Regions from separate parts of the Pseudoalteromonas sp. SCSIO 43095 genome, predicted to be linked through region 2. Evidence: predicted binding sites of a transcription regulator. Region 2 holds the regulator's gene; the other holds the start of a gene.
The links. The regulator LexA, encoded in region 2, represses DNA repair genes until DNA is damaged. The targets are predictions, from matches to a motif close to TACTGTATNNNNATACAGTA.

Region 1 (16,065 bases), 990 kb from region 2:
TGATCATATCGGCGCCGGTATTTTTTTGAATGTAGCTACCTAAATGCTTATCTGGGCCCCAAATAATTTTTTCGCCTTGCTCATCTAAGTGCTCTACTATTTCAAGTGCACACGATGAGGTAACTATCCAATCAGCACGCGCTTTAACCGCGGTAGAGGTGTTAGCGTATACCACCACTTTGCGATCTGGGTGTTGATCACAAAATGCTGAAAACTCATCCACAGGGCAACCAATATCTAACGAACAGGTTGCTTCTAGCGTTGGCATGACCACAGTTTTATTAGGCGTTAAAATTTTAGCGGTTTCACCCATAAAACGTACGCCTGCGACGATGATCATGTCGGCATCGTGGCGAGCACCAAAACGTGCCATTTCTAGTGAATCGGCTACACAGCCCCCTGTTTCTTCGGCAAGTGCCTGAATTTCAGGATCTGTGTAGTAATGGGCTACAAGCACTGCATTTTTATCTTGCAGTAGTTGCTTAATACGTGCTTTATATTCGCCTTGCTCGTCTTTAGTTAACGGCGCTGGCTTAGGAGGAAAGATATAACCTTCAGGCATAATAGTTTGAGCTAGACTCATGTTCTCGACCACTTCATCTACAGTGCATTAATTACGGCAAATTATACGAGAATACGCAGGTAAATAACAGCTATCTGGGCATGCTGTTTATAAATAAAAATAACAAACTAATTTAAATATAATAAGAGGAATGTTGAGATTTTTTAGAAGTGGTGGGTCATGATGGACTTGAACCATCGACCAATGGATTAAAAGTCCACTGCTCTACCAACTGAGCTAATGACCCGCTCTGTGTCTAACTGCCATTAATTCATCCTGAAGCTTGGGACCGGCTCGTCGTCCTGACTCGCGTTCATAAGACTGCGAAACTTCGTTTCGGTTTTTATTCACCCAACTGAGCTAATGACCCGCTCTGTGTCTAACTGCCATTAATTCATCCTGAAGCTTGGGACCGGCTCGTCGTCCTGACTCGCGTTCATAAGACTGCGAAACTTCGTTTCGGTTTTTATTCACCCAACTGAGCTAATGACCCGCTCTAAATTCTGTGTAGAATTAACATGCTGCGTAAATCCGCCGATTAAACCAATCTTTACTTAAATAAAGAATGGTGGGTCATGATGGACTTGAACCATCGACCAATGGATTAAAAGTCCACTGCTCTACCAACTGAGCTAATGACCCGCTCTAAATTCTGTGTAGAATTAACACGCTGCGTAAATCCGCCGATTAAACCAATCTTTACCTAAATAAAGAATGGTGGGTCATGATGGACTTGAACCATCGACCAATGGATTAAAAGTCCACTGCTCTACCAACTGAGCTAATGACCCGCTCTGTGTGCTTACTATTTAAGTGAGCTGCGTAAATCCGCCGATTAAACCAAACTTTATCTTGATAAAGAATGGTGGGTCATGATGGACTTGAACCATCGACCAATGGATTAAAAGTCCACTGCTCTACCAACTGAGCTAATGACCCGCTCTAAATTCTGTGTAGAATTAACACGCTGCGTAAACCCGCCGATTAAACCAATCTTTACCTAAATAAAGAATGGTGGGTCATGATGGACTTGAACCATCGACCAATGGATTAAAAGTCCACTGCTCTACCAACTGAGCTAATGACCCGCTCTGGTTTACTTATAAAAAGTAAGTGCGCGTAAATCCGCCGATTATAACCATTCAATAGAGAATGGTGGGTCATGATGGACTTGAACCATCGACCAATGGATTAAAAGTCCACTGCTCTACCAACTGAGCTAATGACCCGCTCTGGTTTACTTATAAAAAGTAAGTACGCGTAAATCCGCCGATTAGACCATTCTAAATATAAAAAAGAATGGTGGGTCATGATGGACTTGAACCATCGACCAATGGATTAAAAGTCCACTGCTCTACCAACTGAGCTAATGACCCGCTCTTTTTGCCGCATTTCGAGTGGGGTTACCATTCGTTTGCTGCGGGCGCTTATAATACTTATTTATAAAATGAGTGCAACCGAAATTGTCTCTTTTTTTAAGTTTTTATGTCTAGTTGAGCAATTTTAGACCGCTTATGACAAAAAGCAGTCTAATCAAGCATCAACATTTATTTTGATAAGCGTTCTGTGGCTAATTTAGCAGCAGTTGTACTTGGGTACTGATTGATAAGCTCATTCAGTATTTTTTGTGCTTCTGCCTTCAAACCTTGCTCTTGTAAAAGTGTACCAAGCTTTAACATCGCATCTGGGCGTTTATTTGAATTTGGAAATTCGTTAACAACTACTTTAAAGTGCTCGGCTGCTTTTACACCGTCATTTTTAATCGTTAATAGTTGTCCCAGCCAATAATGTGCGTTTGAGGTGTACACTGAATTTGGATACGTTGTTAAGAACGCTTGAAATTCTGGAATAGCTTGGTCGTAGCGTTTATCTTTCATTATAAGCGCAACAGCACGTTCGTACGCTTCGTTTTCAGATAAATCGCTGCTGTAGCTCTGCTCGTTACTAGGCTGTGTGTAGTCTGTTGTAGGCGCTGGAGCGGTCGGCTTTGCATACGCTTGGCTAACACGGTTCTCAATTTCTTGATAAAGCTCGCGTTGACGCTGGAGTACTTTTTCAAGCTTATAGCTTTGCTCTTCTGTTACTCCGCGTATTTGACTAACTTCATCTTGCAGTAAATTGAGCTGTTGCTGTAACTCTACTTGTAAAAAATTACGCTGTTGCATCATACTTTCAAGTGTTGCTAAACGCTTTTCAATGCTTGACTGTGAACTTGCAGCTTCTGAAACAGGAGCGGGAGCAGCCAAAACTTGGGTGCTCCCGCTCAATATCATGGCTGCCAAAATAATTTTCGGCTTCATAATATCTCTTATCTTAGTAAACTAGTACCGCACGGCGGTTTTTAGCGAAAGCAGACTCAGTGCGAGATTTAACCATTGGCTTTTCTTCGCCGTAGCTAACTACTGACATTTGGCTTGCAGAAACACCTAAGCTTTGTAGGTATTTTTCAACTGCTTGTCCACGGTGCTCACCAAGTGCAATGTTGTACTCTGGCGTACCGCGCTCATCTGCGTGGCCTTCAATTAATACTTTAACAGAAGGATTTTTAACTAAAAACTCAGCGTGTGCACGAAGTAAGTCTGCATATTTGCTTTCAACTGTGGCTTTATCAAAGTCAAAGTAGATAATTTGCTCTTGACGAAGCGCTTCGTACTTTTGACGAAGTTGCTCTTCTGCTTGTTGCTCTGGCGTCATTGTGGCTACTTCAACTGTATCCGTTGTTGTTTGCTCAACAGTTGCTTGGTTTGACTGGTTAGCTGCATTTTCGTCGATATCTGAAGATGAGCTACAAGCTGCTAGTGTCATTACTGGCACAGCAATTAGCAGGCCTTTAAGTATTTTGTTAAGTTGCATTGAGTAGATTCCTATTTTGAGTAAACCAGCAATTATTACTGTAAATATGGCGACCAAGCAGGTGCCTTTACTTGTCCATCAAGCACAGGTAAACGTGCTTTAAAACGACCGTCCATCGATACTAGCGCAAGTACCTGTTTATTATTGTGGAGCGTGCTGTATATAATCATCGAGCCATTTGGCGCTATGCTCGGTGATTCGTCAAGGCGAGTTCGTGTTAAAACTTGAAACGCACCTGTAGCCAACTCTTTCTTAGCAAGATGATACTGTCCGTTAGTACGGTTTACCATCACTAATTCTTTTCCGTCTGGCGAAATAGAACCCGCTAGGTTCATGTCACCGTCAAAGGTTAATCTTTGCGTTCTGCCAGTTTTTAAATTTAACTTATAAATCTGAGCATTACCACCCCTTTCCGACGTAAATACTATATCTTCACCATTTGGGTACCACGAAGGTTCGGTATCTATACTACGATGGCGTGTTAATCGCGTCTCTTTACGTGTTAGTAAGTCTAATAAGTAAACCTCAGTTGCACCAGTTTTATCTTTTGACAGCACGAGCAGTAACTTTTTACCATCTGGCGAGAATTGCGGCGCGCCGTTAATTCCCTTGTAGCTGGTGATCAATTCGCGTTTACCCGTATAAATGTCTTGAATGTAAATTTGGCTCTGGCGATTTTCAAAGGTTACATACGCTAACTTAGTACCGTCAGGTGACCAAACCGGCGACATTAATGGCTCTTTTGAACGCAATAATACTTGTTCATTAAAACCATCGTAATCAGCAACGACTAACTGATAAGGCTTTTCTTCGGTATCACGTACAATAACATAGGCTATTTTTGTTAAAAACGCGCCTTTTTCGCCAGTTAGCTTTTCATAAATAACATCACTAATGCGGTGCGAGTATCGACGAAATCCAGTTTCACCAATTACGCTTTGACGTGCTTCTAAAATATGGTCTTGGCTTTGAACAAGCTTACCGTTGCTCATCATTTGTGTTTCACCGCCAGTAATTTGGCCGCGAATAACATCAACAAGCTCATAACGTACTAAGTAACGTCCGTTGGTTTGCTGTTCTACTTCACCCACTAAAACCGCTTCAACGCCTTTATTAACCCAAGCGCCGTAATCAATATCGCCGTCTTTATGTGGTTGTTGAGGCATTTGTGAAACGCTAACTGGCTTAAATTTGCCACTGCGCATTAAATCAGCAGCAATAACATCGCTAAGCTGCTCTGGAATAGGGCCAATACCTTGATATTTAAAAGGCACAATCGCAATCGGTCTTGCACCGTCTATACCTTCAGTAATAACAATTTCAAGTGCCGCGTGTGCAACACCCTGAAACCCTAATATTAAAACTAAACAGGCTATTTTAATTTTGTTAAACATGTCATCCCTTAAAACTCTGGCGCGATGGTTATATTAATATTCTTTAATTGTTCGAATACGTCTTTATCTTTCGATACCGGTAATGTGTCGGCCATGCGAACCGCTCTTAAAGCAGCTTCACACACTAACTTATCACCACCTAACGACTTAACCTGCGTAACCAAGCCATTAAACCCAAGACGGAGATTAATGCGGCATTGCTGGTTTTTCATTTTTTCATCAATTAATAAGTTTTGCTGAATACGCGCCATAATTAATGCACGGTATTTATCAACTTCACTCACTACTTGCTGTTGACGTATTTTATTGCGTGCAGCCTGCTCTTTGGCAAGTTGCTCTTGCAGTATTTGTTCTTGTAATGCTTGCTGACGTTTACGCTCAGCTTCTTCAGCACGTTTTTTACGCTCTTCTTCGGCTTTTTTAAGCGCGGCTTCTTCGGCTTTGCGTTTGTCGGCAGCCGCTTTAGCAGCATCTTCAGCCTCTTGCTTTTGCTTTTGCGCTTGTTTGGCTTTTGCTCGCTCACGTTGTTCTATTTCGCGGGCTTTTTTAGCTTGAGCTTCGGCTTCGGCTCTTTCTTTCTCTTTAGCTTTGCGCTGCTGCTCTAGCTTTTTAATGCGTCTTGCTTCAGATTCACTTTGCTTACGTGCTTCTGCTGCGCGGCGCTCTAAATCACGAATGCGTTTATCTTCAGCGCGCTTTTTATCTTCTTCTTTTTTGCGTAACTCAGCAATTTTTTGCTCAACCTGCTGTTGATCCACGGTCACAGCAGACACCGCATTTTCTGGCTCAGGAATGGCGGCATTAAGCGTCACTTCCATTACTTTAGGTTTAGGTGGATGAATGTTTGCTGATGCATACAAAAATCCCCCTAATGCTAAATGCAGTATTACTGATTTGATTAACGACGTATTCATATGACTACTTGGTCCCCTCAAAGGATTCGGTCATTAAGCCTACCGATGGTACACCTGCATTCTTCAAAAAATCCATGAGCAGTAACACTTCTTGATACGACACTTTACCTGAGCCTTTAATCATTACTGGGGTATCAGGGTTTTTCATTAGTTGTAGTTTAATTACAGCGGCTACATCTAATGCTTCCATTGGCTCTTCCGGATCAGTACCTATGCTTACATAATACTTACCTTGCGAATCAATAGAGGCAATAATGGGCGGCGTATCTTTGGTATCAACTAAGTCTGACTCTTCCATTTTTGGTAGGTCTACTTTTACGCCATGGGTTATTAATGGCGCAGTGGCCATAAATATAATAAGCAACACCAACATTACATCAATGTATGGTACTACATTAATTTCTGCGACTGGGCGACGCTTTTTACGCTGGTACATTCGCTTGAGCCTCTATTTGGGTAGCTGCTTGACGGTGTAAAATATTGGCAAATTCTTCCATAAAGTTAATGTAATGAGATTCTAACTTTTCAACTTTATTAGCAAATCGGTTATAGGCAATAACGGCAGGAATAGCCGCAAATAAACCCATTGCTGTTGCAATCAAAGCTTCTGCTATACCTGGTGCAACCATTTGTAAGGTTGCTTGTTTTACTTCACCTAAGGCAATAAAGGCATTCATAATACCCCATACTGTACCAAACAAACCTATGTAGGGGCTAATTGAGCCAACGGTTGCTAAAAACGATAAGCTTGATTCTAGTTTTTCTATTTCACGAGAAAGCGCAACCCGCATTGAACGATGCGTGCCTTCCATAACAATGCCTGCACTTTGAAAGGTATTTTTTTTGTGGCGTGCAAACTCTTTGAAACCTGAGGTGAATAACGCTTCAATACCCGTTGATTGACCACCGCGTGATGAAATTTCGTTATATAGCTTACTTAGGTCAACACCAGACCAAAAACGATGCTCAAATTTTTTGGCATTTGCTAAGGCGTCAGAGATGGCTTTTTTACGTTGGAAAATAATAGCCCACGACATAACCGACATAGCAACCAACGCTAGCATTACTAATTGCACAAGCAAACTGGCCTCTAGAATTAGATCTAAAAAATTAAGCCCTGATCCCACGTTAAACTCCTAAATAATTAAAAACATCAAATTGATTTATTTGAGTAAGGTAACTTTGTAACACATTAGCCACCATTAAAGTTCAGCTAGTGTATCTAGTGTATTTCCTGCTGACAACGATATTGCTGTGAATAGCCAACAAAAAACGTTAAAAAAATAATTTTACTACTTAACTCTTGTTTTACTGTATAAATAAATAACAACAAGACTATCTATAAGCCCGCTTAATTTCACTAAAGAGTCACAAAAATACGCTGTTTATTCAAAATTAATGCATAAGCACTCATAAACACTACACGCTTACCTTAACGTAATAGTAAAACTAATACCGAACGTTTATATGTTAATACACATAAACAAAGCATTTCATTAACTTATAGAATTAATGGTTAATTAACATGCAACATTAAGTAAAAACAGAAAACCCCTGCTATTAGTTTTTTTAATCTGAAAATATAAATTTTCTAGTTTGAACAAATTCTGCCGCTTCGGTATTATTCTCCTATACCGAGCTAGCGCATTAAATGAAAGCTATTTCATTGAATCCAGTTCTTCGTAATATGATTTATTTCGTATTACTTTTTTACTTCTTGGGGTATGACCTCAACAAGTAAAACGTAGTTCCCTAGATTACTTCCTTAAACTTGTTGTTTGCCCGCATTATTTGCGGGCTTTTTTTTGCCCGCAATTTGTAAAATTAGTTACACTCGGGCTCAATACCATTACTGCAGCCGCACAATAGCCTGATGTGTCTTAACGCTCAGTGAATTATTGGCAAAGTAAAATACGTCCAAATTTAGCCTTTGCTTATACTAAAAAGCCACTGTCGTTAAAATGACAGTGGCTTTAGAAAGAGTCTCGTTATTCTGGTTATTTAATCTTTTTTAGGTAACAAGCCAAAATGGTGATACGCATTATCAGAGACAATTCGCCCTCGCGGCGTGCGCTGAATAAATCCTTGTTGAATTAAAAACGGTTCGATCACATCTTCTATGGTTTCTTTCTCTTCGCCTATTGCCGCGGCTAGGTTGTCAAGGCCAACAGGGCCACCCATAAACTTTTCGATGATGGCGAGTAAATATTTACGATCCATGTAATCAAAACCGCTTTTATCAACGTCAATCATGTCGAGGGCTTGTTGGGCTACCTCAGCATTAACCGTACCGTCTGACTTTACTTGGGTGTAATCGCGCACTCGACGCAATAATCGATTTGCAATACGTGGCGTACCGCGCGAACGTTTGGCTATTTCGGCGGCGCCATCGTCACACATTTCTAAACTAAGATAATGCGCTGAGCGCCCCACAATGTGTGATAAGTCTTCCACAGAGTAAAACTCTAAGCGTTGAACAATACCAAAACGGTCACGCAGTGGTGAGGTTAATGATCCTGCACGGGTAGTTGCACCAATGAGTGTAAACGCGGGTAAATCAAGCTTAATAGAGCGTGCTGCTGGCCCTTCACCTATCATAATATCGAGCTGGTAATCTTCCATTGCCGGGTAGAGTATTTCTTCAACTTGCGGGCTCAAACGGTGAATTTCATCAATAAACAGTACATCACCTTCTTCAAGGTTAGTAAGCAATGCGGCTAAGTCGCCCGCTTTTTCAAGCACAGGGCCCGAGGTGGTTTTAATATTTACATTTAATTCGTTGGCTACAATATTGGCAAGCGTGGTTTTACCTAAGCCTGGCGGACCGAATATTAATAAATGATCCAACGCTTCGCTGCGGCTACGCGCGGCTTCAATAAATATTTCCATTTGTTGCTTAACATGCGGCTGACCACGATAGTCGGCCAGTAACTTAGGCCTAATAGCGCGATCTATGGTGTCTTCGTTGGTTTTTTCAGCAGCATCTATTAAGCGATCAGCTTCGATCATAATTTACTCACAGCATTGATTTCAAAGATTCTTTAATTAGAACCTCAGTCGACATATCGGGTTTGCTTATTGATTTTACTGCTTTTTGCGCTTGTGGCAATTTATAACCGAGCGCCACTAACGCCGAAACCGCATCATCGGCTGCATTATTGGCTATAGTTGCATCGCTCGCAGGCTCTATTACGGCGCTATCGCTAAATGGGGTAAATAAGTCATTACCCCAATTTTTTAATCTGTCTTTCATTTCGAGCACTAAGCGCTCTGCGGTCTTTTTGCCCACCCCTGGCAGTTTAACCAAGGCAGTGGCATCTTCATTATTTACACAACTTACAAACTGCTGCGCCGACATGCCCGACAAAATGGCTAAGCCTAATTTAGGCCCTACTCCATTGGCTTTTAACAGCTCTCTAAATAACGCACGTTCGGTTTTATTATTAAAGCCAAACAATAACTGTGCGTCTTCGCGTACTACAAAATGAGTGTACACAATGGCGTTGTCGCCCACTTTAGGCAAATCGTAAAAACAGGTCATTGGCATTTGTACTTCGTAGCCAACGCCGCTCACTTCTAATAGTATTTCTGGGGGCTGTTTTTCAACTAACACGCCGTTTAAGCGACCTATCATTGTTATTTCCTTAGACGTCCTCTAACGGTTTTGCTTGCGCTACCCGCTAGTTTTATTAAATTTTGTTCAGAGTGGGCATGGCAAATTGCAATTGCAAGCGCATCCGCCGCATCGGCTTGCGGCGTACCTGGCAGTTTAAGTATGTTTTTAACCATATGTTGAACTTGCGATTTATCTGCCCCACCGTTACCCACAACGGCTTGCTTTATTTGCCGTGCTGAGTATTCAAAAACCGGTAAGTCGGCCATAGAGGCACCGACAATCGCAGCGCCACGAGCTTGACCTAGCTTTAAAGCAGAATCAGGGTTATGCGCCATAAATACTTTTTCTATAGCAAATGTTTCAGGCGAAAATTGCTCTATAAGTTGCGTAATGCCCTGGTAAATCATTTTAAGTCGGGTGGGAAAGTCATGATCGGCTAATTTAATACAGCCACTGCCTAAGTAAGTAAACTTAGCCCCTTGGTGCGCAACCACACCGTAACCCGTTAAACGCGAGCCCGGATCGATCCCTAAAATTATGGCCAAACAGCACTCCCATTATTGTTATTTATTAATAGTGCTAATAATGCCAGAGCACTGTATAAATTACCAGTACCAAGCCAAAACAAAAATGCCTACATAAAAAGTAGGCATTTAAACGCTATTTGGCTGAAAAGTTTACGCCAATGCGCGTACTAAGCCTTGGGTATTTTGTTTAAGCGTACGGGCAATCATAAAATAGCCTAACCCTGCTACAAACACGCCACCAGCAACGGGGCCAATAATCCAAATATTAGGATGCAGCTTACCCGCTAAATCAAACATTTGCTGCTGAACAATCAATAACGCAATATCGCTGAAAAATGCAGCCACCAGTCCGGCTAAACCGCCCAGTAATAAAAATTCATACAAGGTGGCATTTTTGATTAATCGGCTTTTAGCGCCCAAAGTACGCAGTATCACAATTTCTTGCATCCGCTCACCTAAGCTTGCTTGCACCTGCGATATAAGTACCAACGCGCCACATAACACCACAATAGCCAGTACAAAGCCAATAGCTAACGACACTTGCTCAATAGTCGATTGAATTTGTTTAACAAAGTTGTCTACATCAATTGCTGTAATCGTAGGATATGTACGTAATAACTGGCTAAAGTCGCGCTTTTGCTCAGGCTCAATACGTACTGATGAAATATACGTGGCCGGAAAGCTGCTCAACACATCAGGGCTTAAAATAATGAAAAAGTTAGGTTTAAGCGTGGCCCAATTAACTTTACGTACACTGGTAATTTTAGCGTCGAACGACTGCGCACCAATTAAAAACGTGAGGGTATCGCCCATTTTCACATCAAGGCGCTTCATCATCGACTCTTCAAGTGAGGCCTCAGCTACTGCGTCATCGCCAAACCACTGGCCATCGATAATGTCATTTTGTGAGGGGACTTCGTTAAGCCAAGTTAAGTTAAGCTCGCGGCCAATACCTGAGCGGGCTTCTTCGTCTTTTTTCTCGTTGTCTTGCAATGACACTTCACGTGCTACTGCTTCGCCATTTACTGCATTTACGCGGCCACGAATCGTTGGGTAAAACTCCGACACTTGAATGCCTTTTTGCGCTAAGTATTCATTTACCGGATCCAGCTCATTTTGCGTAATATTAACCAAAAAGGCATTAGGTGCATCGCTTGGTAACTGAGACTGCCAATCCGAAATAATGTCGTTTTTTAGCACAATTAAAAGCAACAGTAATTTAATCGCTAGCGAAAAACTAATTAGCTGCACCGCATTAACGTTGGCGCGCTTTTGAATAGACGCAATAGCCAACGACCAGCTGTTACCTGGCTTTAAGCCAAGCTTTCGGCCACCGCCAAATATTAATTTAGAAATTAAAAACAACACTAAAATAAGCGCAAGCGTTGAGGCAAATAAAATAAGGGTAATTTTAATATTGTTACTAAATAACCACATTAATAAAAATACCGTTAAGGCGCTAAGCCCTAAATGGATTTTACTTACCGCAAGGCGGTCGCCTAAATTACGGCGAAGCACTCTAAGTGGTGGAATATCAAATAAATCTAACAATGGCTTAATAGAAAACATAACCGCACAAATAACCCCGGTGCTAATGGCGACTAACCACGGTTTAAACCCTGCCATGGGCAGTTCGGTTCCCATGCTTTTTGCAAGGTAACCAGTTGCAACTTCTTGTAAGCCGTAACCAATAGCAAGGCCAACGACTACCGCCATGGTACACACCATTAATAAGTGCATAAGGTAAATTTTGCGGATCATATCGCGGCTGCCACCTAAGGTTTTCATCATCGCGACGGGATCGTATTGACGCTCACAATAGCGCTTAGCCGATACCGCAATAGCAACTGCGGCTAATATAATGCCCAGCAAACCTGCTAACAATAAAAAGCTTTCGGCTCTGTTTAAGCTATTTGAAATGGGCGATTGACGGTCTTTTACACCATACCAGTTTTGGTTTTCTTTAAGTTGCGGTTTTAACCAATCGTAAAAACTATTGATGTCGCTTTCATCACCTGCATACAACTGGCGGTAAAATACACGGCTACCGGGCTGTATTACTTCAGTTTTTGGTACATCATCAATATTAATAAGTACTCTGCGACTGCTAGAGAACACATTAAATGGCGCATCGGGTTCTTCTACAATCACTTTTTCCACATTGAATAACGCGGCACCTAATTCAACTTGGTCGCCTACGTTTATGTTTAAACTGTAAAAAACCGATTCACTTAACCATACGTTACCAGGGCTTGGAGCACCGGGTGCAACCTCAGTTTGAGCATTCAAACCCGACTTAACTTTCAATTGGCCTTTAAGCGGGTAACTGTTTGATGCAGCCTTTACCGAGCTAAATTGCATTTCATCGTTTGCAAACAGCATAGTGTCAAAGTACACCATTTGTGCAGTTTGTAAGTTTTGTTGTTCTGCTTTGGTTATAAAGGCGGTATCTATGGCGTGATTGCTGGCAAGAACACGATCTGCTGCTATAAAGGCACTGCTTTTTTGGGCAATACTTTGTGCGATTCGCTCAGTTACCATAGATAAAGTAAGCACGGTTAATACTGCCAGTGCAATGGCTGCGCTTATTACGGTTAGTTCACCACGGCGAAACTCACGAGAAAATAGTTTAAGCGCTAATTTAGCCCACATTTGCCATTTCCTCTGTTGAATTGTGTACCAGCTCACCGGCTTCAATCTGAATAATGCGTTCACACTTTTGCGCCAGTGCTTCATCGTGGGTAACTAAAATAAGCGTAGTGCCATTTTGTTTATTTAAATCAAATAATAACGCTTCTATCATGTGGCCGTTTTTGCTATCTAGGTTAGCTGATGGCTCGTCGGCAAACAGTATTTTAGGCGAACCCACGAATGCGCGAGCAATGGCAACACGTTGTTGCTCACCACCAGATAACTGCGACGGGTAATGATCAACACGGTGACTCAAGCCGACTTTTTCAAGTAATGCGAGCGCTTGTTCTTTGGCGTCTTCTTTACCTGCAAGCTCTGCCGGTAGCATGACGTTCTCAAGTGCAGTTAAACTTTGTACCAACATAAAAGACTGAAATACAAAGCCAACTTTTGCAGCTCTGAGTGCTGCACGTGCTTCTTCGTCTAATTCGTGCAGCGGCTCCCCATCTAACATTACTTCGCCGCTGCTGGCCGTATCAAGCCCTGCTAATAAACTTAATAAAGTGGATTTACCTGAGCCCGACGTGCCAACAACAGCAACAGACTCACCATGCTTGACATTAAAGCTGATGTCGCTGAGGATGGACAACTCACCTTCAAGGGTAGATACAACTTTAGATAAACCATTTACTTGAATTATATTTAATTGAGAAAGCGCTGACATATGACCCATTCAATCCTACGTTGTGTATTCATTTTATTTTTAGTTATTAACCCACTACACGCGGTAGCTAACAACACGATTTTAATACTTGGTGATAGTTTAAGCGCAGCCTATGGCTTAAAACAAGAACAAGGCTGGGTGCAATTGTTACAAGATAAATACGATAACGAGCAACGCCCTATCAACTTAGTAAATGCCAGTATTAGCGGCGAAACCACCGGCGGTGCATTGCGCCGATTAGACGCGCTACTTGAGCAATACCAACCAACTCACGTGCTCATTGAGCTTGGTGCTAATGATGGCCTGCGCGGTTTTCCAATCACAAAAATGCAAACTAACTTAACGGCTTTAATTGAAAAAAGCCAAGCTGCAAATGCACAAACCGCACTTATGGAAATTTATATTCCACCTAACTATGGCCCACGTTACAGTAAAATGTTCACCGATAGTTTTGCCAGTGTTAGCAAAGCCACAGGCTCTTATTTAATGCCGTTTTTTGTACTTAAAGTAGCAGGAAAAAACGAGCTAATGCAAAACGATAACTTACACCCTAACAAAACTGCGCAACCAATACTACGAGATGAAATGTATAACACGATCAACCAGTGGTTAAATAAAGAGTAAAGCCGTGTAAAACTTCTGGCGCAAGCGCTTAATATTAAACGCTTGCGCAATAAATATCCAAACAAACAAAAGCTTATTGATTTTTTTATAAATACACGTACTATTGCAATCGAAGTCGGTATGTGGCGCAGCTTGGTAGCGCACTGTCATGGGGTGGCAGGGGTCGAGAGTTCGAATCTCTCCATACCGACCAATTAATTTTGTTAACTTCAATTAGTTATAAATTAAAACATCCTCTTTATCGCACTATAAAATTTGCCTTTCTAAATATTTATCGCACCCTTTTTAATCTAATTTATTTTCTACTTTCTGATTCTGATTGGGGGGGATATATAGGAAGAGAGCTAATGGCACCCTCCTAAACCAGCTTTCTCATTATTTTAAAAAATAAACACATTTAACTTGTCTCCATGTTTTTCAAATTGTAATTTGAGTCTAAAAATACAATAGAGAATGTTATGCAGATCGATCAAAAAAGAAAAACCACTTTACCCTTATTGTTTGATGAAATTATTTGCAATTGTGTTTGGCTCAATACCATGCCTTTTAGTATTACAATTTTCAGGTGTAGAGGGTCTAGTTAATCTCAGATCTGCATAAGAATTAAAGCCGAGTCACTTTTATACTCGGCTTTTTAGTCTGAAAAGTATAGGCAATTAATCCAGCCATTAAAATTAAATTAGCCATAAATGAGATGCAGCTGCGGTGCCTTGTGTGGTCTATTTGAGCCATATTTTTCAGCTGGTCGAAAACTGTTTCAATGATGAAACGCGTTGATAACATCGCTCTATCCCAAGATGATATTGGCTGACGTTTCATATTACGTCGTTGACCTGTAATAAAATCAATCCCTTGCTCAGCAAGTTCCGCTTTTAGGTTTGCAGATACATAACCTTTATCTGCGTATAAACTACCTGTAACATTATCGACCATATCTAATAATAAACAAAAATCATCGACATCTACGTAAATTGCATTTAAGTTATTCATGCCCTTGCCTCGGTAATCTTATGTTTCTTGGTCGAAAGATCTGATCACCGCAAGGGCATTTAGTTCCATTTCTTATGTGCAGCTCAGGTTAGCTAGCATAACAACGACAACAAGAATGAGTTCAATAGACATCTTCAACGCTGGCGAGAGTGTTTTATCTTCTTGTAACTGAATTTTAGTTTGCTCAACTATTTCAGTGATATTTATGCTGTTTAAATTCATTAAAGCTAGAGCGATAGGGTAATCGCTCTAGCTTGGCACACTGGCAGGATCAGCCAATAGCTAAAAAAGATCCTTAGAAAATAGTTTGTCTTGGTGAATAATTACCATTTATTTTATATTTAACACCTGTTTAAAATAAACCACAAAAAAAGCGCCATTTGGCGCTTTTTAAATTAGTAGTAAGGTATTAGTGTTTACGCCCTACGCCGTTGCGCACCATATCTTGGCCGCTTTGAAAAATCTCTTCGGTAATTTCACGGGCTAATAAAAGCTGTTGCTTGTCATCAAACACCGCGACAAAACGGCTGCCGTCGGCATTATTAGTTGCCATGCCGACGCCTGCTACGCCAGTTAAACCTAAACCGCCGTTTTCCACTTGCAGTAAAAAGCTTTCAAGTTCCGCGAGAGTGTCGATTGCGGTTAGTTTATTTTCCATTATGGTTACTCTGTATGTTGCTCGCCACGGCGAGTCTGTAAAAAATATGCAGTTATTTTACAGCACACAGTAAAAACTTAAACCACCTTATGGCAAAACAATAACAACGCGCTATAAAGCATCGGCATCATAAATTAAAAACCCCGCAAATGCGGGGTTTATGTATTAGCTTTGCTTCATTGTGCCTTGTTGTTCAAGGCGGGTATGCCAGCTGAATGCTTCTTCTAAAATATGAGGCGTATGGCCGCCACGTACACAAGCACGCTCGTAGTAATCAAGCATAGCGTTGCGATAATCTGGGTGTACACAGTGTTTAATTACTTCAACAGCACGTTCGCGTGGCGCTAAACCACGTAAATCAGCTAGGCCTTGCTCGGTTACTAAAATATCAACATCGTGCTCGGTATGATCGACGTGGCTTACCATAGGTACCACGCTTGAAATAGCGCCGCCTTTAGCAATTGATTTAGTTACAAACACCGATACATGCGCATTACGTGCAAAGTCGCCTGAGCCACCAATGCCGTTCATCATTTTAGTACCACACACATGAGTTGAGTTAACGTTGCCAT
Region 2 (16,065 bases):
CCAGAGCAAGTGATTGGCGTTGATGAATGTATTCCAGATCCAGATAAAGAAACCGATTTAATTAAAGCCGATGCAATTCGCAGTGCGCTTAAATACATGGGCTTAAAAGCGGGCGATAAACTATCAAGCGCCAAAGTAGACACGGTATTTATTGGCTCATGCACCAACAGCCGCATTGAAGATTTACGCGCTGCAGCAAAAATTGTTGAAGGTAAACAGGTTTTAGCTGGTATTGAAGCGCTGATTGTTCCAGGCTCAGGCTTAGTTAAGCAGCAAGCTGAAGATGAAGGCTTAGCCGATATTTTTAAAGCTGCAGGGTTTGAGTGGCGCGAGCCGGGTTGTTCGATGTGTTTAGCTATGAACGATGACCGTTTAGGAGCTGGTAAACGCTGTGCTTCCACCTCGAATCGTAATTTTGAAGGTCGCCAAGGGCGCGGCGGGCGTACACACTTAGTGAGCCCTGCAATGGCGGCAGCGGCTGCAATACATGGTCACTTTGTTGATATTAGAGGAGAAGCTTAATGAGCATCTATTTTAGCGGCTTAATGGCCCCACTTGATAAAAACAACGTCGATACCGACCAAATTATTCCTAAGCAGTTTTTAACCTCAACAAGCCGTGATGGTTTTGATGCAGCACTGTTTTACGATTGGCGTTATTTAGATAATGGCGAGCCAAACCCTGAATTTATTTTAAATCGTCCTTGTTACCAAGGCGCGCAAATATTATTAACCCGCGATAATTTTGGCTGTGGCTCATCACGCGAGCACGCACCATGGGCATTAAAGCAATATGGGTTTGAAGTGATTTTAGCTGAAAGCTTTGCTGATATTTTCTTTAATAACTGTGGTAACAATCAAATGCTTGCCATTGCATTGCCAGCGCAAACGCTGGAAGAGTTATTTGTGTTAAGTGAGCAGCACGACGATATTCACATTGATGTGGATCTTGAAAACCAGATGCTTACCAGTAATAAGTTTGCGCCAATTCGCTTTGATATTCGCAAAGACGTAAAAGAACGTTTATTAAGTGGCTTAGACTTTATCGGTGTAACCGAAACCCTCAATCCGCAAATTGATGCGTTTGAAAAGCAGTTAGCCGCAGAGAGACCGTGGCAGTAACCTTTTACATATGAAACTGGAGCGCAGCTTAGGTTGCGCTTTTTTAATCGCTTATATTAAAAAACCACGCAATAAGCTTGCTAATGTAATCATTGCCATTAGTAATAAATTGAGAGTTTTAAATTTCTGGTAGCGGACTACCTTTGGGTCGTTGATAGTCGAAAAAAAACCATCTTTAAATGACTCAGCAAGATTGGCATAGGGTGTCCCATCTAATGAATTTTGTGATAATTTTTTCCATTGTTCTGGGTGCTGCTCAGCAAGGTGTTGATATATGTGCAAAGTGTAGCGATTTTGAATAATTAATAGCAATACGATGATTACTAGGCCGATATAGTTCTCCATCTCTATATATGTGCTCCGTGCTAAAACTGACTTTGTGTTTAATTACCTACCTTTATCAATCAACGATATTTAATTTCTCATTTTCTTTCAAGCGATATTTTTTTACTAATTAATTACAGTAAAATCCTATTGCTCTGTTAATTTCTTATTGCTGTTCATCGTGATTATTTTCTTTGTGTTTGCTTAAACGCTAAGCTGATTTTTTACATGTTTAGGGACACATTATGAAATTATTAACAGCTGCAGCGTTTATGCTGGCATCCACTGCAGCAATAGCACGTCCAGCGCCTTTAGTATCAATTCCAAGTCATGATAGCTTTTTCAATAGTATTGCTGCCCATTGCGGTAAAGCTTTCGAGGGTAAAGTAACGGTTGATAATGCCACAGGGCCGAGTTCATTTGCCGATAAAAAGTTAGTTATGCATGTGCGTAAGTGTAATGAACATGAACTACAAGTGCCGTTTCATGTCGGTGATGATGCCTCACGTACGTGGATCATTACTAAAACAGGCAGTGGGTTGAGCCTAAAGCATGATCACCGCCATAAAGATGGTACTGATGATGTATCTACTATGTATGGTGGTCATACTTTAAATGCGGGTTTTGCTAATATGCAGTCATTCCCTGCAGATCAGTATTCAAAAGAGTTATTTGTTAGCCAAGGCATACCGCAATCGGTAGGCAATACATGGCAAATGTATATTTACCCTGAGCAGTTCACTTATCGACTTATTCGCCAAGGTCGCGAATTCCGTGTTGATTTTGATTTAACTAAACCTATTACACCACCGGCTGCGCCGTGGGGATATGGCGCTAACTAACTTAGTTCAGGTTAACTACAGTAAAACCACAGGCTATTTTAATACTCAGTGGTTTTACTGAAAATAACGAGGTGTTATTTTTTTGAGGTTTTTTCTGCGGGCATTTCACACTGCACAAATACACTGAGCGGTGGCTGATAAGCACGCGGTTTAGTTGGAAAGCGTTGGTACTCCTGCACGCCCTCAGTCACTTTTAACATAAAAGGATTATCGCGGCATAAACGATTTGCGTGGCGTAATAAAAAGACACTTTGGTTTCTAAAGTGCGGGTAGTCATCAGACTGTATTTCTAGGTGGTAATTGTTAGTGTCTATTTGAGTTTGCTTATAATGCACCTTTTCATCAAAATCGTAGAGCCGTTGCATTTCACTTTGCTCTGCCGACACACTCAAACACACTGTTAATAAACCCCAGCTAATAATTCCATGTATGTAATGATTGGCTTTTATACTCATAAACCTTTAACTCCATCTTGATATTGGGTAGTGTGATCAGCATATCAATTACACCCGTTATGATATAAGTCTAACACCCAAAAAGGGGAAATGTGATGTTCAAGCAAATTAAACAGCTTTTTTCGAGTATTGATCAGCAAGATTATGATATTGAACAACATGATTTAAAAACAGCGGTTGCCGCATTATTAATTGAGGTAATGCGAGCGGATAACGATTTACAGGCAGATGAGCAACAAACGCTAAGTCTGACATTAAAAAAGTATTTTGATTTAACTGATGAAGCAGTAGATGAGTTAACCGAACAAGCAAGTTCGAGCTTAGATGACGCCATTGATTATTTTCAATTTTCAAAGCAAATTAATAATCAATGCAGTGCAAAGCAACGCATTGAAATAGTTGAACTACTCTGGCGATTAGCATACTCAGATGGTGAACTTGATCCACAAGAAGAATACGTTATTCGTCGTGTTGCTAATTTATTGTATGTTACCCATGAAGACTTTATTGCTGCAAAGCTTGCAGCAACAAAGTTATAGTTGCTGCTTATTTAAGCTTACTTGCTACGCTAACTAACTGCTGTGCAAGACCAGCCACTTTTTCAGCGGTAGCAGGGTCATTAATACGGCCGTTTTCGTCTAACAAAGTATGAATAGCCGGTACAGCTAATTGATTGGCTAATACTAAACTGCCAATGCCAGATAAAATATCACGCACGTGATTTAAGCCACGTAAGCCGCCCAACCCACCTGGCGAGGCTGCATATAACGCGGTTACTTTATTTGCAAATGCAGGCTCTGCGCCTTGTTCGGTGCGCGATGCCCAATCAATAGCATTTTTTAACACCGCGGTAATAGAGCCATTATATTCTGGGCTGGCCAGCAAAATGCCATCGGCTGCGCGAAGTTTGTCTTTAAGTTGTTGTACACCGGCTGGTGTGCCTTGTGCCTCGAGATCTTCATCAAACATAGGAATGGCTAAGTCTGCGAGTTTAATCACTTCTACTTCAGCGCCACTTTCTAAAGCAAAGCGTGCCGCTTCGTTAATGAGTTTTTGATGAAAGCTATCTTTACGTAAGCTACCTGCTAGGGCAATAATTTTTGGTGTTGTCATGAGCTGCTCCTGATAATGAGTTTGTATAATGTGACTTTAACAAATAATCACTTGCAGAAAAGCCAAATAAACGCAAAACTTGTGTGCGCATATGCACAGATTAAAGAGTAGTTATCATGGCAATTCAATTTAATGATTGGCAAGACCTGAAGGTTGCTTACGAGGTAGCGCGCTTAGGTACTTTAACTGCCGCGGCCGAAGTGTTAGATGTTCACCATAGTACGGTGCTCAGGCGAATAAATAACTTAGAAAAAAGCTTAAATGCGCGATTATTTCATCGCCATGCTCGCGGCTACAAAGTCACAGAAATTGGCGCTAAGTTATTTACCACAGCACAAGCGATTAATGGTGAACTAGAGCGCCTACATAATGACATTATTGCTGCAGATAGCACCTTGCAAGGTAGCTTGTTGCTCACCACAGTTAGTGGCTTTATTGATGTATTAAGTGAGGTGTGTGAGCAGTTTCAAACCTTGCATCCGCAAGTGCAATTACAAGTGATTATGGATCAAAAACGCTTACGTTTAGATCATGGCCAAGCACATATCGCAGTAAGAGCTGGACCCAGACCGGATGAGGGTGATTATATTGCTCAGCATTTAGCGGCGCTCTCGTCAGGATTTTATGCATCAAAGCATTACATTAGCCGTTATGGGTTGCCACAAACATTAGCGCAACTATCGCTGCATAGTTTTGTGTCAGGTGTAGCAGGGTATAATGCCAAAGTGCCTTACTTTGCATGGGTTGATGAAAATATTCCCCCGTCGCAAGTTAAGCTAAGAGTGTCAGAAACCTCAGAAGCGACTCGCGCCATAGTTAAAGGGCTCGGTATTGGCGGATTACAGCATGATGTTGCAGCGCAATACTCTGATTTAGTCCCTGTACTGCCTAATGAACTGAGTTGGCCAACCGATTTGTGGCTGGTTACGCATCATTTAGTGCACCGAACAGCAAAGGTTCAAGCGTTTAGTCAGCTATTAAAAAATTATTTTAAGCAGCGAAAGTTAAGTTAACTAGGCGACAACGATTTTTTTATTGAAATACCTAAGCGCTTGGCCAGCCGTGTTAAATTAGCACGGTCGACCTGTAAACTGCGCGCGGTACTGGCCCAGTTATAATTATGTTGTTTAAGTTGCTGTATTATAAGTTGCTGAGTATAGGTATCTGTGGCTTGCTTTAACGAAATGTTGTTTGCTAAAGATGGGATTACAAGCTGGTTTGAGTGTTCAAGAGCTAAGGTGTTAACAGCGCTTAAATTTAGCTCACAATGCGCAGGTTCAATAGTAATAACTGGTTGCTGCCACTGATGTTGTTTAGCCTTTAATGCAGCCCGATTAATCACATGCTCAAGCTCCCTCACATTGCCTGGCCAGTCATATTTTTTAAGCAGCAGTTGCGTTTCAATACTGAGTTTTAGCTGTTTAATAGCGAGCTTGCGGGCTGTTTTTTCTGCAAAATAACCGGCTAATAAAATAACATCTTCATCACGGGCTTTTAAAGGCGCTACGCTTAACGGGTACACACTTAGGCGATGATATAAGTCGGCGCGAAATCGCCCCTGTTCTACTTCGTGTTTTAGGTCGCGATTAGTTGCTGCAATCACTCTAACATCAACATATTTAAGTTCATCTTCGCCAACGGTTTGTACTTCACCACTTTGCAGTACCCGTAATAATTTACTTTGCATTGCCAGTGGTAGCTCGCCTATTTCATCCAAAAATAAGGTACCGCCATCGGCTAACTGAAATTTACCTTGGCGGGCATTTTGGGCGCCGGTAAAAGCGCCTTTTGCATGGCCAAAAAATTCACTTTCTGCGAGGTTTTCAGGCAGTGATGCACAATTTAAATGGATCAATGGCTGATCTTTGCGTGCTGAATGCAAGTGAATATTACGCGCCACCAACTCTTTGCCGACCCCAGTATCACCTAAAATTAATACACTAAAATTAGAGGCTGCAACCAGCTTTATTTCGTTTTTAAGGGTTTGTATTACTGGGCTTTGGCCAATAATTTCACCACCATCGCGTTTGAGTGCCTCACGGTTTAACGCTTGTACTAATTCATTTGAATGCTGAGCATGCTGTTTATAATGGGCAAGCTCTAGAGCTGTTTTAAAGTGTGCGCTACACAAGGTTTGTAAGGTGTTGAGTGTATCAGCCGTAATGCCGTCAAACGCATCAGCGTTTAGGCTATCAAAGGTCAGAATGCCAAGTAGTGCGTTTTTATCATAAAGGGGTAACCCTAAGCAGGCATGCACTGGAATATCACCGGTTTTAGCCAGTAGTAGCCCGTCGTATGGATCAGGTAGTGGACAGTCATGTGCAAATTGCAGAGCCAAACGACTACTGCAGATGGCTTTAAGGCGAGGGTGCTCCGCAATATCAAAACGTCGTCCTAGGCTATCGGGCATAAGCCCTTTAATGGCTAAGGGCTTTAATTGCTCGCCTTGGCGAATTAACAAGGCGCTAGCATCACTTGGAATAACACGTTCAACCGTGGCTAAGAGCTGCTCAAAACTGTGGGCATGTAAGGTGCTTTGTGCAAGCTCCAAGGCAACTTGAGTCAGGTTGAGTTGTTGGTTCATGTCAAAATGACCTGTTAGTGTATTTTTACATGTTTTATAGTAGGTCATAAAGACTCATCTTGTAAAGTGAGTTAATTTAACTTGTTGAATATTATGGGTTTAATTAGTTGGCACGCTCTGTGTAATGCTAAGTGCAAGCAGTTAGTTATTACATAGGAAATAAACATGTTATCCGATAAAACCATACAAATAGTTAAAAGCACGGTGCCATTGCTTGCAGAGGCAGGTACGGTCGTAACCGATCATTTTTACAAGCGCATGTTTAGTCATAACCCCGAACTTAAACATATTTTTAATATGACTAATCAAGAAACGGGTCGTCAGCAATTTGCATTATTTAATGCGTTGGCTGCGTACGCGCAAAATATTGATAATTTAGCCGTGTTAAAAGAGGCGCTAGCGCGAATTAATCATAAGCATACCAGCTTAAATATTTTACCTGAGCATTATCCTATTGTGGGCGCACATTTAATCGGTACGTTAAAAGAGCTTATTCCTGAGCAGTTTACTGCCGATGTTGAATATGCGTGGCGCGAGGCCTACGGTGTACTTGCTGATATTTGTATTACCGAAGAGGCGGCATTGTATGCGCACAGTAAAAACAACCATGGTGGCTGGGCAGGCACGCGCCAGTTTGAAATTACTGATAAACATGTTGAATCTGAATTCGTAACTAGTTTTACGCTGACACCTGTGGATGGTAAAGCAGTTATTACCTACAAGCCAGGACAGTACATTGGCATTAAAGTTAAGCCTGAGGGCGCAGAATATGAAGAGATCCGCCAGTATTCTATTTCGCAAAAGAGCAATGCTAAAAACTATCGTATTAGCGTTAAAAAAGAGTGCCAACCAAAGCCTGGCGTGGTGTCTAATTATTTACACTCACTAGAGCAAGGCGCACGAGTACAGTTATACCCGCCAGCGGGAGATTTTATTTTAAAAAATGAGGCAACTCCAGTTGTACTTATTTCAGCAGGTGTTGGCCAAACCCCGATGATGGCAATGCTGCAAACGCTACTTAGTGGTGATAAAAATCAAGCGATTAGTTATTTGCACGCGTGTGAAAATAGCCGCGAATTTTCATTTAAAGGGTATTTAGCGCAGCAAACGGCAATGCATCCACAGCTAAAAACATTTACTTGGTTTAATCAAGGTGGCGAGGAGTGTGATTTCACTGGGCTAATGGATTTAACAGTGCTTGAGGCATCATTACCTATTAGCGAAGGGGCATTTTATTTGTGTGGACCAGCATCATTTATGGCTTACGTAAAAGGCCAGTTACTTGATTTAGGTGTGCAAAGCTCAAATATTCACTACGAAATATTTGGACCACACCAAGCGTTTTAGATTAATTAAAAGCGTGTGTTACACACTTTTAATTTAAACTTACAGCTTTTTACTATTTGTGTTGGCAGCATAAGCTTGTTGTTGCCAAGCATTAAATAGCTTTTGTTGTTTAGCTGAAATTTTTAAACCATACGTTTTTTGCATGTAAGCGTACGCATCGGCAATGCGTTTACGTGCATGAACAGGCGGTTCAACAACACGTTGTTTAAAATTAACTTTAACCTCACAACGACCATATTGCGTCGCGTTTTGGGCTAACATGCCAAAGCGGTAGTTTGAGCGATCGGCGTTAATTTCACCAATTGCAGGGGCTAAATTGTTTATATCGGCTTCCATCATGCGAAACTTAGCGCTAACTTTGCGGCAGTTTTTACGCCCACCATCTTGCCAGCATTGTAACTGGTGACCAAATTCCCATGCAGGGACAATATGTTCCCATTCAATTCGCAATGCACGTTGATTTACTTTGCCTGAGCGGGTTAGTGTGTTGCGAGGCACGTAGCCACAATGGGTAGGGTCGGGTACTAACTTTTTGCCTTGTTTTTTTATATCGCAACCACAATAAATACTTTTAGCGTTTTCGGGAAGGGTATTAATTAAGTGCTTTTTGGCACTCGAAAACCGCGTAAATTGTTCGCCCATTGCTGAAAAACAAGCACAGCAAGCCAACAAAGCTAAAATAAACCGAATCATATCCATCACATACGTGAACTACAGGAGCGGCTAGTTTAAGGCCTAGAATAAAAAAGTAAACCGCCGCCGGCATGCTTTAATTTTAATTTGCGTATTTTGTAGAGGGCGTTTTTTAGGAGTAAATAGTGGGTAATATTCAGAGGCTAACGCTAAAAACGCGTTAATGCAGTGATTCCTGCGTTGTTGATTTGGTATAACGGTAAAACTGCGTTAAAGTTTGCAATGAAATTAATAGAGGGTAAAAACGAGATAATGTCGGAAATTCAATTTTTAAATGTAGATCTAGAGCTTGAGTCAAAGCAAGATATTAGCGTATTAGTTGCTGATTTAAAAAAGGTCGCAACTATTTTACATTATGATAAAGACGAATACCGTCAACTTGCTCGCATTGAGGTTGCAGGTGAAATAACCACGCCAGATAAAGCGATTAATCACTTGTGCGAGTTAATCGAGTCGTGTTCACGCAATGCATTAAAGCAATGGTTGAGTTGTTCACGCAGAACATTCGATATGGGTTTTGAGTCTGGCACTTCGCCAAAATGCTTTAACCAAGCTTTACATGCAGATACCTTGTTACGTATATCTGCAATTGGTGCAGGCGTGGAAATTACTATTTACCCTCTCGAAAAGTAATTTAACCTCAACCTTGGTTAACAGATTTACTAGCCTTTTCGCTCTACTACGGCTGCGGTCATACGTGATACGCAGCAAAGCTCATTGCGGCTATTGGTTATTTTAATATCCCAAACCGAGCTGCGTTTGCCGATATGATAAGCTCTCGCTGTGGCCGTTAATGTGCCATTGCGTGATGCCTTTAAATGACTTGCACTGATCTCTTGGCCAACACAATAAAACCGATTGAAATCAACCACAAAATTAGCGGCATAACTTGCTACTGTTTCAGCAAGTACCACATTTGCACCACCATGAACGATACCCATAGGGTTATGATGCTCTGGAATTGCCGGCATAGTTGCCACTAAGTAGTCATCACCAATTTCACTGATCTCTATTCCCATGGTTTTCATGAGTGTCCCTTGGCCTGTAATACCTTGATCTAATTGCTTACAAAACTCTAATGTAATCGGTTGATGCCAAATACTCATGCTAGCTCCTTGGATAAGTAATCGAGAATTAAAATTTATTAATATGATAATGCGTTGCTAATAATTACATTTATTACCCTGCTTTTAAAGTAGGTTATTGTTTGATGATAACGGCATATAAGGCATTAATTTATATTTGCGATTTTTAAATAACTGTATATACTCACAGTTAATTGTACTGTATGGAAAACCAGTTGTATGCGACCATTAACGAAACGCCAAGCGCAAATACTCGAACTCATTAAAGTGTTTATTAAAGACACTGGTATGCCTCCTACACGTGCCGAAATTGCACAAACACTGGGTTTTAAAAGTGCAAATGCTGCAGAAGAACACTTAAAAGCATTGGCCAAAAAAGGTGTTATTAAAATGAAGCCAGGCGCGAGTCGCGGAATTCAGCTTGTTGAAGAAGAGGAGCCAGAGCAGTTAGGCTTACCTTTAATTGGCAGGGTGGCTGCCGGTGAGCCAATATTGGCGCAACAGCATGTAGAAAGCCACTGTAAAATTGACCCTTTAATGTTTAAACCTGCGGCCGATTTTTTATTGCGTGTTAACGGTATGAGTATGAAAGACATTGGTATTATGGATGGTGATTTACTTGCTGTGCATAAAACCCAAGTTGCCGAAAATGGACAAGTTATTGTTGCCCGTGTTGACGACGATGTAACCGTGAAGCGTTTAGAAAAAGCGGGCAGAAAAGTACTCTTACATGCTGAAAATGATGAGTTTTCAGCTATTGAGGTCGATTTAGAAAATGAGTCGTTCAATATTGAAGGCTTAGCGGTAGGTGTTATTCGTAACGCTGACTGGATGTAGTATTAAAGCATAATTTAGCGCTTAATGGTGATTAGGCGCTGGGTTTGTTAGTAGCACAATGTCTAACTTATCAAATGTATGACTATATGATGTTAAGTGCTCCCCCTATCATAAATAAAATCACTAAATACTTTATAAATAAACAAATTTACTCTGCTTTTTTAAGTTAACAATTTTTTTATATTTCTATCCTGTAATTTCAATACACCCCCTACTAAACCTGACTCTTAGATTAATTGCCTGACTGGTTGCTATTTTTTAACTGCGCATTTTAAAAAATTCACCTTGTCTATTTTTCATACTTACCTTGCTTATTGTTTATTTTTTAACTAGTTATTAAAGAGCTGGAATAAAAATAACTCACAGCTTAGTCGTTTTGAGAACACACATTTACTAAATCCAGCACCCTTATAAAAAATAAAAATAACGAATAGGCGTTTAAGCCGTATGCCTCTTCGCTTTGCGTCAGCAATAGCATCAAAGGAGCCGTCACATGGGTAAGCTGAGTTCTTCCTTGTGGCTTATATTGTTTGTTTTTTCGCAGAATGTGCTTGCTAATAGCCAATATAATATGCGTAAAGGCGTAACCGATATAAGTAATAATGTATACCAACTGCACATGACTATTTTTTTAATATGTTGTGTGATTGGGGTGATCGTGTTTGCCATTATGTTTTGGGCACTCATTCATCATCGCAAATCTAAAGGGGCTGTCCCTGCCCAATTCCATGAAAGCACCAAAGTAGAAATACTGTGGACTGCGATCCCTTTTGTCATATTAATTGTTATGGCCATTCCTGCGACTAAAACCTTAATTGCCATGGAGGATGCCAGCAAAGCTGATCTCACCATTAAAATTACAGGCTCACAGTGGAAGTGGCATTACGAGTATATGGGGGAGGACGTTGAGTTTTATTCCATGCTAGCTACCCCTCAAAATGAAATAACCAACCTTGCTGATAAAAACCCGAATTATTTACTCGAGGTCGATAAACCGCTGGTACTACCAATTAATCAAAAAGTACGCTTTTTAATGACTTCAGATGATGTTATTCACTCATGGTGGGTGCCTGACTTTGCCGTTAAAAAAGATGCAAACCCTGGGTTTATTAACGAAACATGGACCAATATTAATGAGGTCGGTACTTACCGTGGGCAGTGTGCAGAGCTTTGCGGTAAAGATCATGGTTTTATGCCTGTTGTAGTAGAAGCTATAACAGAAGAAGATTTCAAAACGTGGTTAGCAGAGGCTAAACAAGCCAAACAAAAAGCAGCTGAGGCAGACGCTGCGTTATTAGACCAAGTTGTACCAAAAGAGGAGCTGATGGTGCTTGGTGAGCAGGTTTACATGGCGAGCTGCGCGGCGTGCCATCAACCAACTGGCTTAGGCTTACCAGGTGTTTTTCCGGCTCTTAAAGGCAGCCCAATAGTCATAGGTGATATCAAAGGGCATATAGATATTTTGCTCCATGGTAAACCAGGTACGGCTATGCAGTCTTTCGCAAAGCAATTATCAATCAAGCAAATAGCAGCTGTTATTACCTATAAACGCAACGCGTGGGGTAATGACACTGGTGATGTAATTCAACCGAGCGAGATACAAGCGGCACTGGATGCTGATGGGGAGGCTAAATAATGAGTAGCATTGCAGAACAACCTAATACCAATGAGGCTCATCATGCCCATCAACCTGCCACAGGCTTTAAGCGCTGGTTATTTACAACCAACCATAAAGATATAGGTAGCTTATATTTAATTTTTTCACTCACCATGTTTTTAATTGGTGGGGCAATGGCGATGGTTATTCGAGCTGAGTTATTTCAGCCGGGCCTACAACTGGTTGATCCTCACTTTTTTAATCAAATGACCACAGTGCATGGTTTAATAATGGTGTTTGGTGCGGTTATGCCAGCCTTTACCGGCTTGGCAAACTGGATGATCCCGCTAATGATTGGTGCGCCAGATATGGCCTTACCGAGAATGAATAACTGGAGCTTTTGGATTTTACCGTTTGCGTTTTTAATCCTATTAGCTTCATTATTTATGCCTGGTGGTGGCCCTGCATTTGGTTGGACCTTTTACGCGCCGCTTTCCACCACTTATAGTAACGACAACACAGCAATGTTTGTATTTGCTGTGCATATTATGGGTATTAGTTCGATTATGGGGGCCATTAATGTGGTGGTCACCATAGTAAATATGCGTGCTCCGGGTATGACGTGGATGAAGCTGCCGTTATTTGTGTGGACATGGTTGATCACGGCGTTTTTACTTATTGCAGTTATGCCGGTACTTGCTGGTGCAGTTACTATGGTGCTCACCGATAAATACTTCGCGACCAGTTTCTTTGATGCCGCTGGTGGTGGCGATCCGGTGATGTTCCAACATATTTTTTGGTTTTTTGGTCACCCTGAAGTTTATATTATGATTTTGCCTGCCTTTGGCATTATTTCTACGATTGTTCCCACCTTTTCACGTAAAAAACTATTTGGTTATGCCTCTATGGTGTATGCCACCTCCTCCATTGCCTTGTTGAGCTTTATTGTGTGGGCGCATCATATGTTTACCACTGGTATGCCCGTGGCGGGTGAGTTGTTTTTTATGTACGCGACTATGCTGATATCAGTACCTACCGGCGTAAAAGTATTTAACTGGGTAGCGACTATGTGGCGCGGGTCTATTAGCTTTGAAGTGCCAATGCTGTTTAGTATCGCATTTATTGTGTTGTTTACTTTAGGTGGTTTTTCGGGATTGATGCTAGCGATTACACCTGCCGATTTCCAATATCATGATACCTATTTTGTGGTTGCACACTTTCATTATGTGCTCGTAACGGGCGCGGTGTTTTCTATTATGGCGGGGGCTTATTATTGGCTGCCAAAATGGACCGGAAACATGTTCAATATTACCTTAGCAAAATGGCATTTTTGGTTGTCGTTAATAAGTGTAAATGTGCTGTTTTTCCCAATGCATTTTGTGGGGTTAGCCGGTATGCCACGCCGTATTCCAGATTATGCGCTACAGTTTGCTGATTTTAACGCCATTATTAGTATAGGTGGGTTTGCCTTTGGTTTATCGCAATTATTATTTGTGGTGGTTGTGTATAAATGTGCAAAAGGGGGCGACAAAGTGCCTGCAAAAGTTTGGGATGGAGCGGATGGGCTTGAATGGGAAGTTGATTCACCTGCGCCTTATCATACGTTCTCAACGCCGCCGGATATTAAATAATGACTCACTTGCCGTTATTAAAAAAGCTGGTGGTGATTTGCATTGCAATGTTTGCATTTGCATTTGCCATGGTCCCTTTGTATGACGTGTTTTGCGATATAACGGGGCTTAATGGTAAGCCCTCGTTAGAGCAGGCACAGCAAAGTACCTTGGTCACTGAAAATAGAGAAGTCAGCGTTAGTTTCACTACGCATGCGCAAAGTGGTGCGCCTTTTGAAGTTAAATCTAAAGAGTACAGTGTAGATGTAAAGCCTGGGGCCATGCGTGAAGTTAAGTTTAGCGCTAAAAATAACAGCAATGAAGATAAAGTAATGCAGGCTATACCGTCGGTAGCACCAGGAAAAGCGGCCAAGTATTTACACAAAATAGCGTGTTTTTGCTTTGATCAGCAACCGTTAAAGGCAGGTGAAGAGCTGGAGTTTACATTATTGTTTTATGTAGATACTGAATTACCCAGTGATGTAGAAGAGTTAACCCTGTCTTATACCGTATTTGATATTAGCGAGAGGCTAGTAGCCAGTAATAACTAGCTTATAAAACTGGTGAAAAACTAGGAGCAAATAAAATGAATCAAAAATATGAACATTATTATGTACCAGAGCAAAGTCCATGGCCAATAGTTGGGGCAGTTGCGTTATTTTTTATTGCGGTAGGCGCAGCCTTAACCGTAATGGATATGGGCAAAGAGGGTGGTAATGGCGTTTACTTGTTATACGTAGGTATAGCTGTACTACTTTACATGCTGTTTAGCTGGTTTAAAAATGTCATACACGAGTCTGATCAAGGGCTTTATTCTGCACAAATGGACCGTTCTTTTAGGCAAGGTATGAGCTGGTTTATTTTTTCAGAAGTGATGTTCTTCATGGCATTTTTTGGGGCGCTTTTTTATGCTCGCATGTTTTCTGTGCCTTGGCTTGGAGGTGCGGATAACAACGCCATGACAAATGAAGTATTGTGGCCGACGTTTGAAGCCATGTGGCCATTGCTAAATACCCCAGGAGGCACCACGACCCAAGCAATGGGCTGGCAAGGGTTGCCGCTTATCAACACCCTTATTTTGCTTGCCTCGTCGGTAACTTTACATTTTGCCCATGTGGCGATGGAAAATAATAAACGTACCCCACTCAAAGTATGCTTGGGAGCGACCATTTTACTCGGAGTGTGCTTTTTAGGGCTGCAGGTAGAAGAGTATATATATGCTTATAACGATCTTAACTTAACCCTTGATGCGGGCATTTATGGCAATACCTTCTTTTTGTTAACCGGCTTTCACGGCATGCACGTCACCTTAGGAACAATTATTTTATTGGTGGTGTTTTTACGCATTATGAAAGGACATTTCACTAAAGATAAGCACTTTGCCTTTCAAGCTGCAGCTTGGTACTGGCATTTTGTTGATGTTGTTTGGCTGTGTTTGTTTGTATTTGTGTATGTGCTTTAGTGATTAAGGGGGACTGATTTGCCGTAATAAAACCAAGTTTTAGTGCGGCAATCACCATCATTAATACCACAACAGAAAATAGCACCCGACGCCCTAAAAAGTGAGACATAGGGCGTCCATTGGTTTTCCCTGACACCATAATTAATAAAGCACGAAATAAATTAAATAATATAAATAATAACAGTAGAACAATAATAATTTTAATAATCACTGGATTTTACCCTTATGCAGTTAGTTGTATTTAACAAACAAAAGCTTAGCTCAATAATAACAATTTGCTTGGTTGTTATTGTGGTATTGGTTTGTGTGCGACTAGGGTTTTGGCAATTACAGCGAGCAGAACAAAAGCAACAGCAGCTTAGTGCCATTGAAAATATACAACAACATGGCGTAATGAGCTGGGCAGAGTTACAACAGCTGCCAAAAGAGTGGAACAAAACCGGTGTATTGGTTTCGTTAAATGGTTATTTTGACACTAATAATTATTGGTTGCTTGATAACCAAATCTATAATGGTCAGGTTGGTTACGACTTACTGGCATTATTAAAACTGTCTGATGAATCACGCTTTTTGTTAGTGAACTTAGGCTGGGTAAAAGCAGAACGTTCAAGAGAAATCCTACCAAACGTAACAATACCCAGTGGTAAATTTACGTTAACGGCACAAATTAAAGAAGATAATTTAAGTGGCTTTACCTTAGCCAATAACAATACTCAGTCGGATTTAGCCAAACGAATTCAAATCATTGATTTACAAGCATTGAGTAGCCAATCTAATCGCCCTTTAGTGAATTTTATGGCTTACCGCCAAGGTCAAGCTGATGAAATTGCTGCCCCTCATTATGAAGCCGTTGTTATGAGTCCAGAAAAACATTATGCCTACTCAGTACAGTGGTTTTTAATTGCGGTTGCCTGTGTGGTGGTCGCTATTTTTGCAAGCAGGAAGAGGATAGATAATGAAAAATAAACCCCTGTTACTCTTTGCTGTGTGCTGCG

Region 1: the regulator LexA is predicted to act here: its motif matches at 9,934-9,953, upstream of ruvC (crossover junction endodeoxyribonuclease RuvC).

What each region holds. Positions count from the first base shown of each region.
Region 1 is NZ_CP087995.1:1,743,524-1,759,588, forward strand. Features, by position in the region: gene nadA (quinolinate synthase NadA) at 1-583, opposite strand, end outside; tRNA gene LOC50_RS08210 (tRNA-Lys) at 734-809, opposite strand; tRNA gene LOC50_RS08215 (tRNA-Lys) at 1,129-1,204, opposite strand; tRNA gene LOC50_RS08220 (tRNA-Lys) at 1,278-1,353, opposite strand; tRNA gene LOC50_RS08225 (tRNA-Lys) at 1,426-1,501, opposite strand; tRNA gene LOC50_RS08230 (tRNA-Lys) at 1,575-1,650, opposite strand; tRNA gene LOC50_RS08235 (tRNA-Lys) at 1,716-1,791, opposite strand; tRNA gene LOC50_RS08240 (tRNA-Lys) at 1,863-1,938, opposite strand; gene ybgF (tol-pal system protein YbgF) at 2,110-2,862, opposite strand; gene pal (peptidoglycan-associated lipoprotein Pal) at 2,876-3,415, opposite strand; gene tolB (Tol-Pal system beta propeller repeat protein TolB) at 3,451-4,809, opposite strand; gene tolA (cell envelope integrity protein TolA) at 4,818-5,723, opposite strand; gene tolR (protein TolR) at 5,728-6,159, opposite strand; gene tolQ (protein TolQ) at 6,146-6,850, opposite strand; gene ruvB (Holliday junction branch migration DNA helicase RuvB) at 7,725-8,732, opposite strand; gene ruvA (Holliday junction branch migration protein RuvA) at 8,740-9,357, opposite strand; gene ruvC (crossover junction endodeoxyribonuclease RuvC) at 9,360-9,884, opposite strand; gene LOC50_RS08290 (ABC transporter permease) at 10,017-12,518, opposite strand; gene LOC50_RS08295 (ABC transporter ATP-binding protein) at 12,508-13,221, opposite strand; gene LOC50_RS08300 (arylesterase) at 13,222-13,845, shown strand; tRNA gene LOC50_RS08305 (tRNA-Pro) at 13,962-14,038, shown strand; partial or broken gene LOC50_RS08310 (transposase) at 14,449-14,808, opposite strand; gene LOC50_RS08315 (hypothetical protein) at 15,245-15,493, opposite strand; gene scpC (succinyl-CoA:acetate CoA-transferase ScpC) at 15,659-16,065, opposite strand, start outside.
Region 2 is NZ_CP087995.1:2,730,411-2,746,475, reverse strand. Features, by position in the region: gene leuC (3-isopropylmalate dehydratase large subunit) at 1-522, shown strand, start outside; gene leuD (3-isopropylmalate dehydratase small subunit) at 522-1,121, shown strand; gene LOC50_RS12980 (hypothetical protein) at 1,173-1,466, opposite strand; gene LOC50_RS12975 (hypothetical protein) at 1,691-2,287, shown strand; gene LOC50_RS12970 (chitin synthase) at 2,362-2,742, opposite strand; gene LOC50_RS12965 (tellurite resistance TerB family protein) at 2,838-3,281, shown strand; gene LOC50_RS12960 (NADPH-dependent FMN reductase) at 3,289-3,855, opposite strand; gene LOC50_RS12955 (LysR family transcriptional regulator) at 3,972-4,868, shown strand; gene norR (nitric oxide reductase transcriptional regulator NorR) at 4,865-6,439, opposite strand; gene hmpA (NO-inducible flavohemoprotein) at 6,605-7,786, shown strand; gene LOC50_RS12940 (endonuclease) at 7,826-8,479, opposite strand; gene LOC50_RS12935 (hypothetical protein) at 8,732-9,112, shown strand; gene LOC50_RS12930 (PaaI family thioesterase) at 9,142-9,585, opposite strand; gene lexA (transcriptional repressor LexA) at 9,784-10,401, shown strand; gene coxB (cytochrome c oxidase subunit II) at 10,895-12,037, shown strand; gene ctaD (cytochrome c oxidase subunit I) at 12,037-13,629, shown strand; gene LOC50_RS12910 (cytochrome c oxidase assembly protein) at 13,629-14,159, shown strand; gene LOC50_RS12905 (cytochrome c oxidase subunit 3) at 14,195-15,070, shown strand; gene LOC50_RS17510 (DUF2909 family protein) at 14,973-15,281, opposite strand; gene LOC50_RS12895 (SURF1 family protein) at 15,296-16,036, shown strand; gene LOC50_RS12890 (transmembrane cytochrome oxidase associated protein) at 16,026-16,065, shown strand, end outside.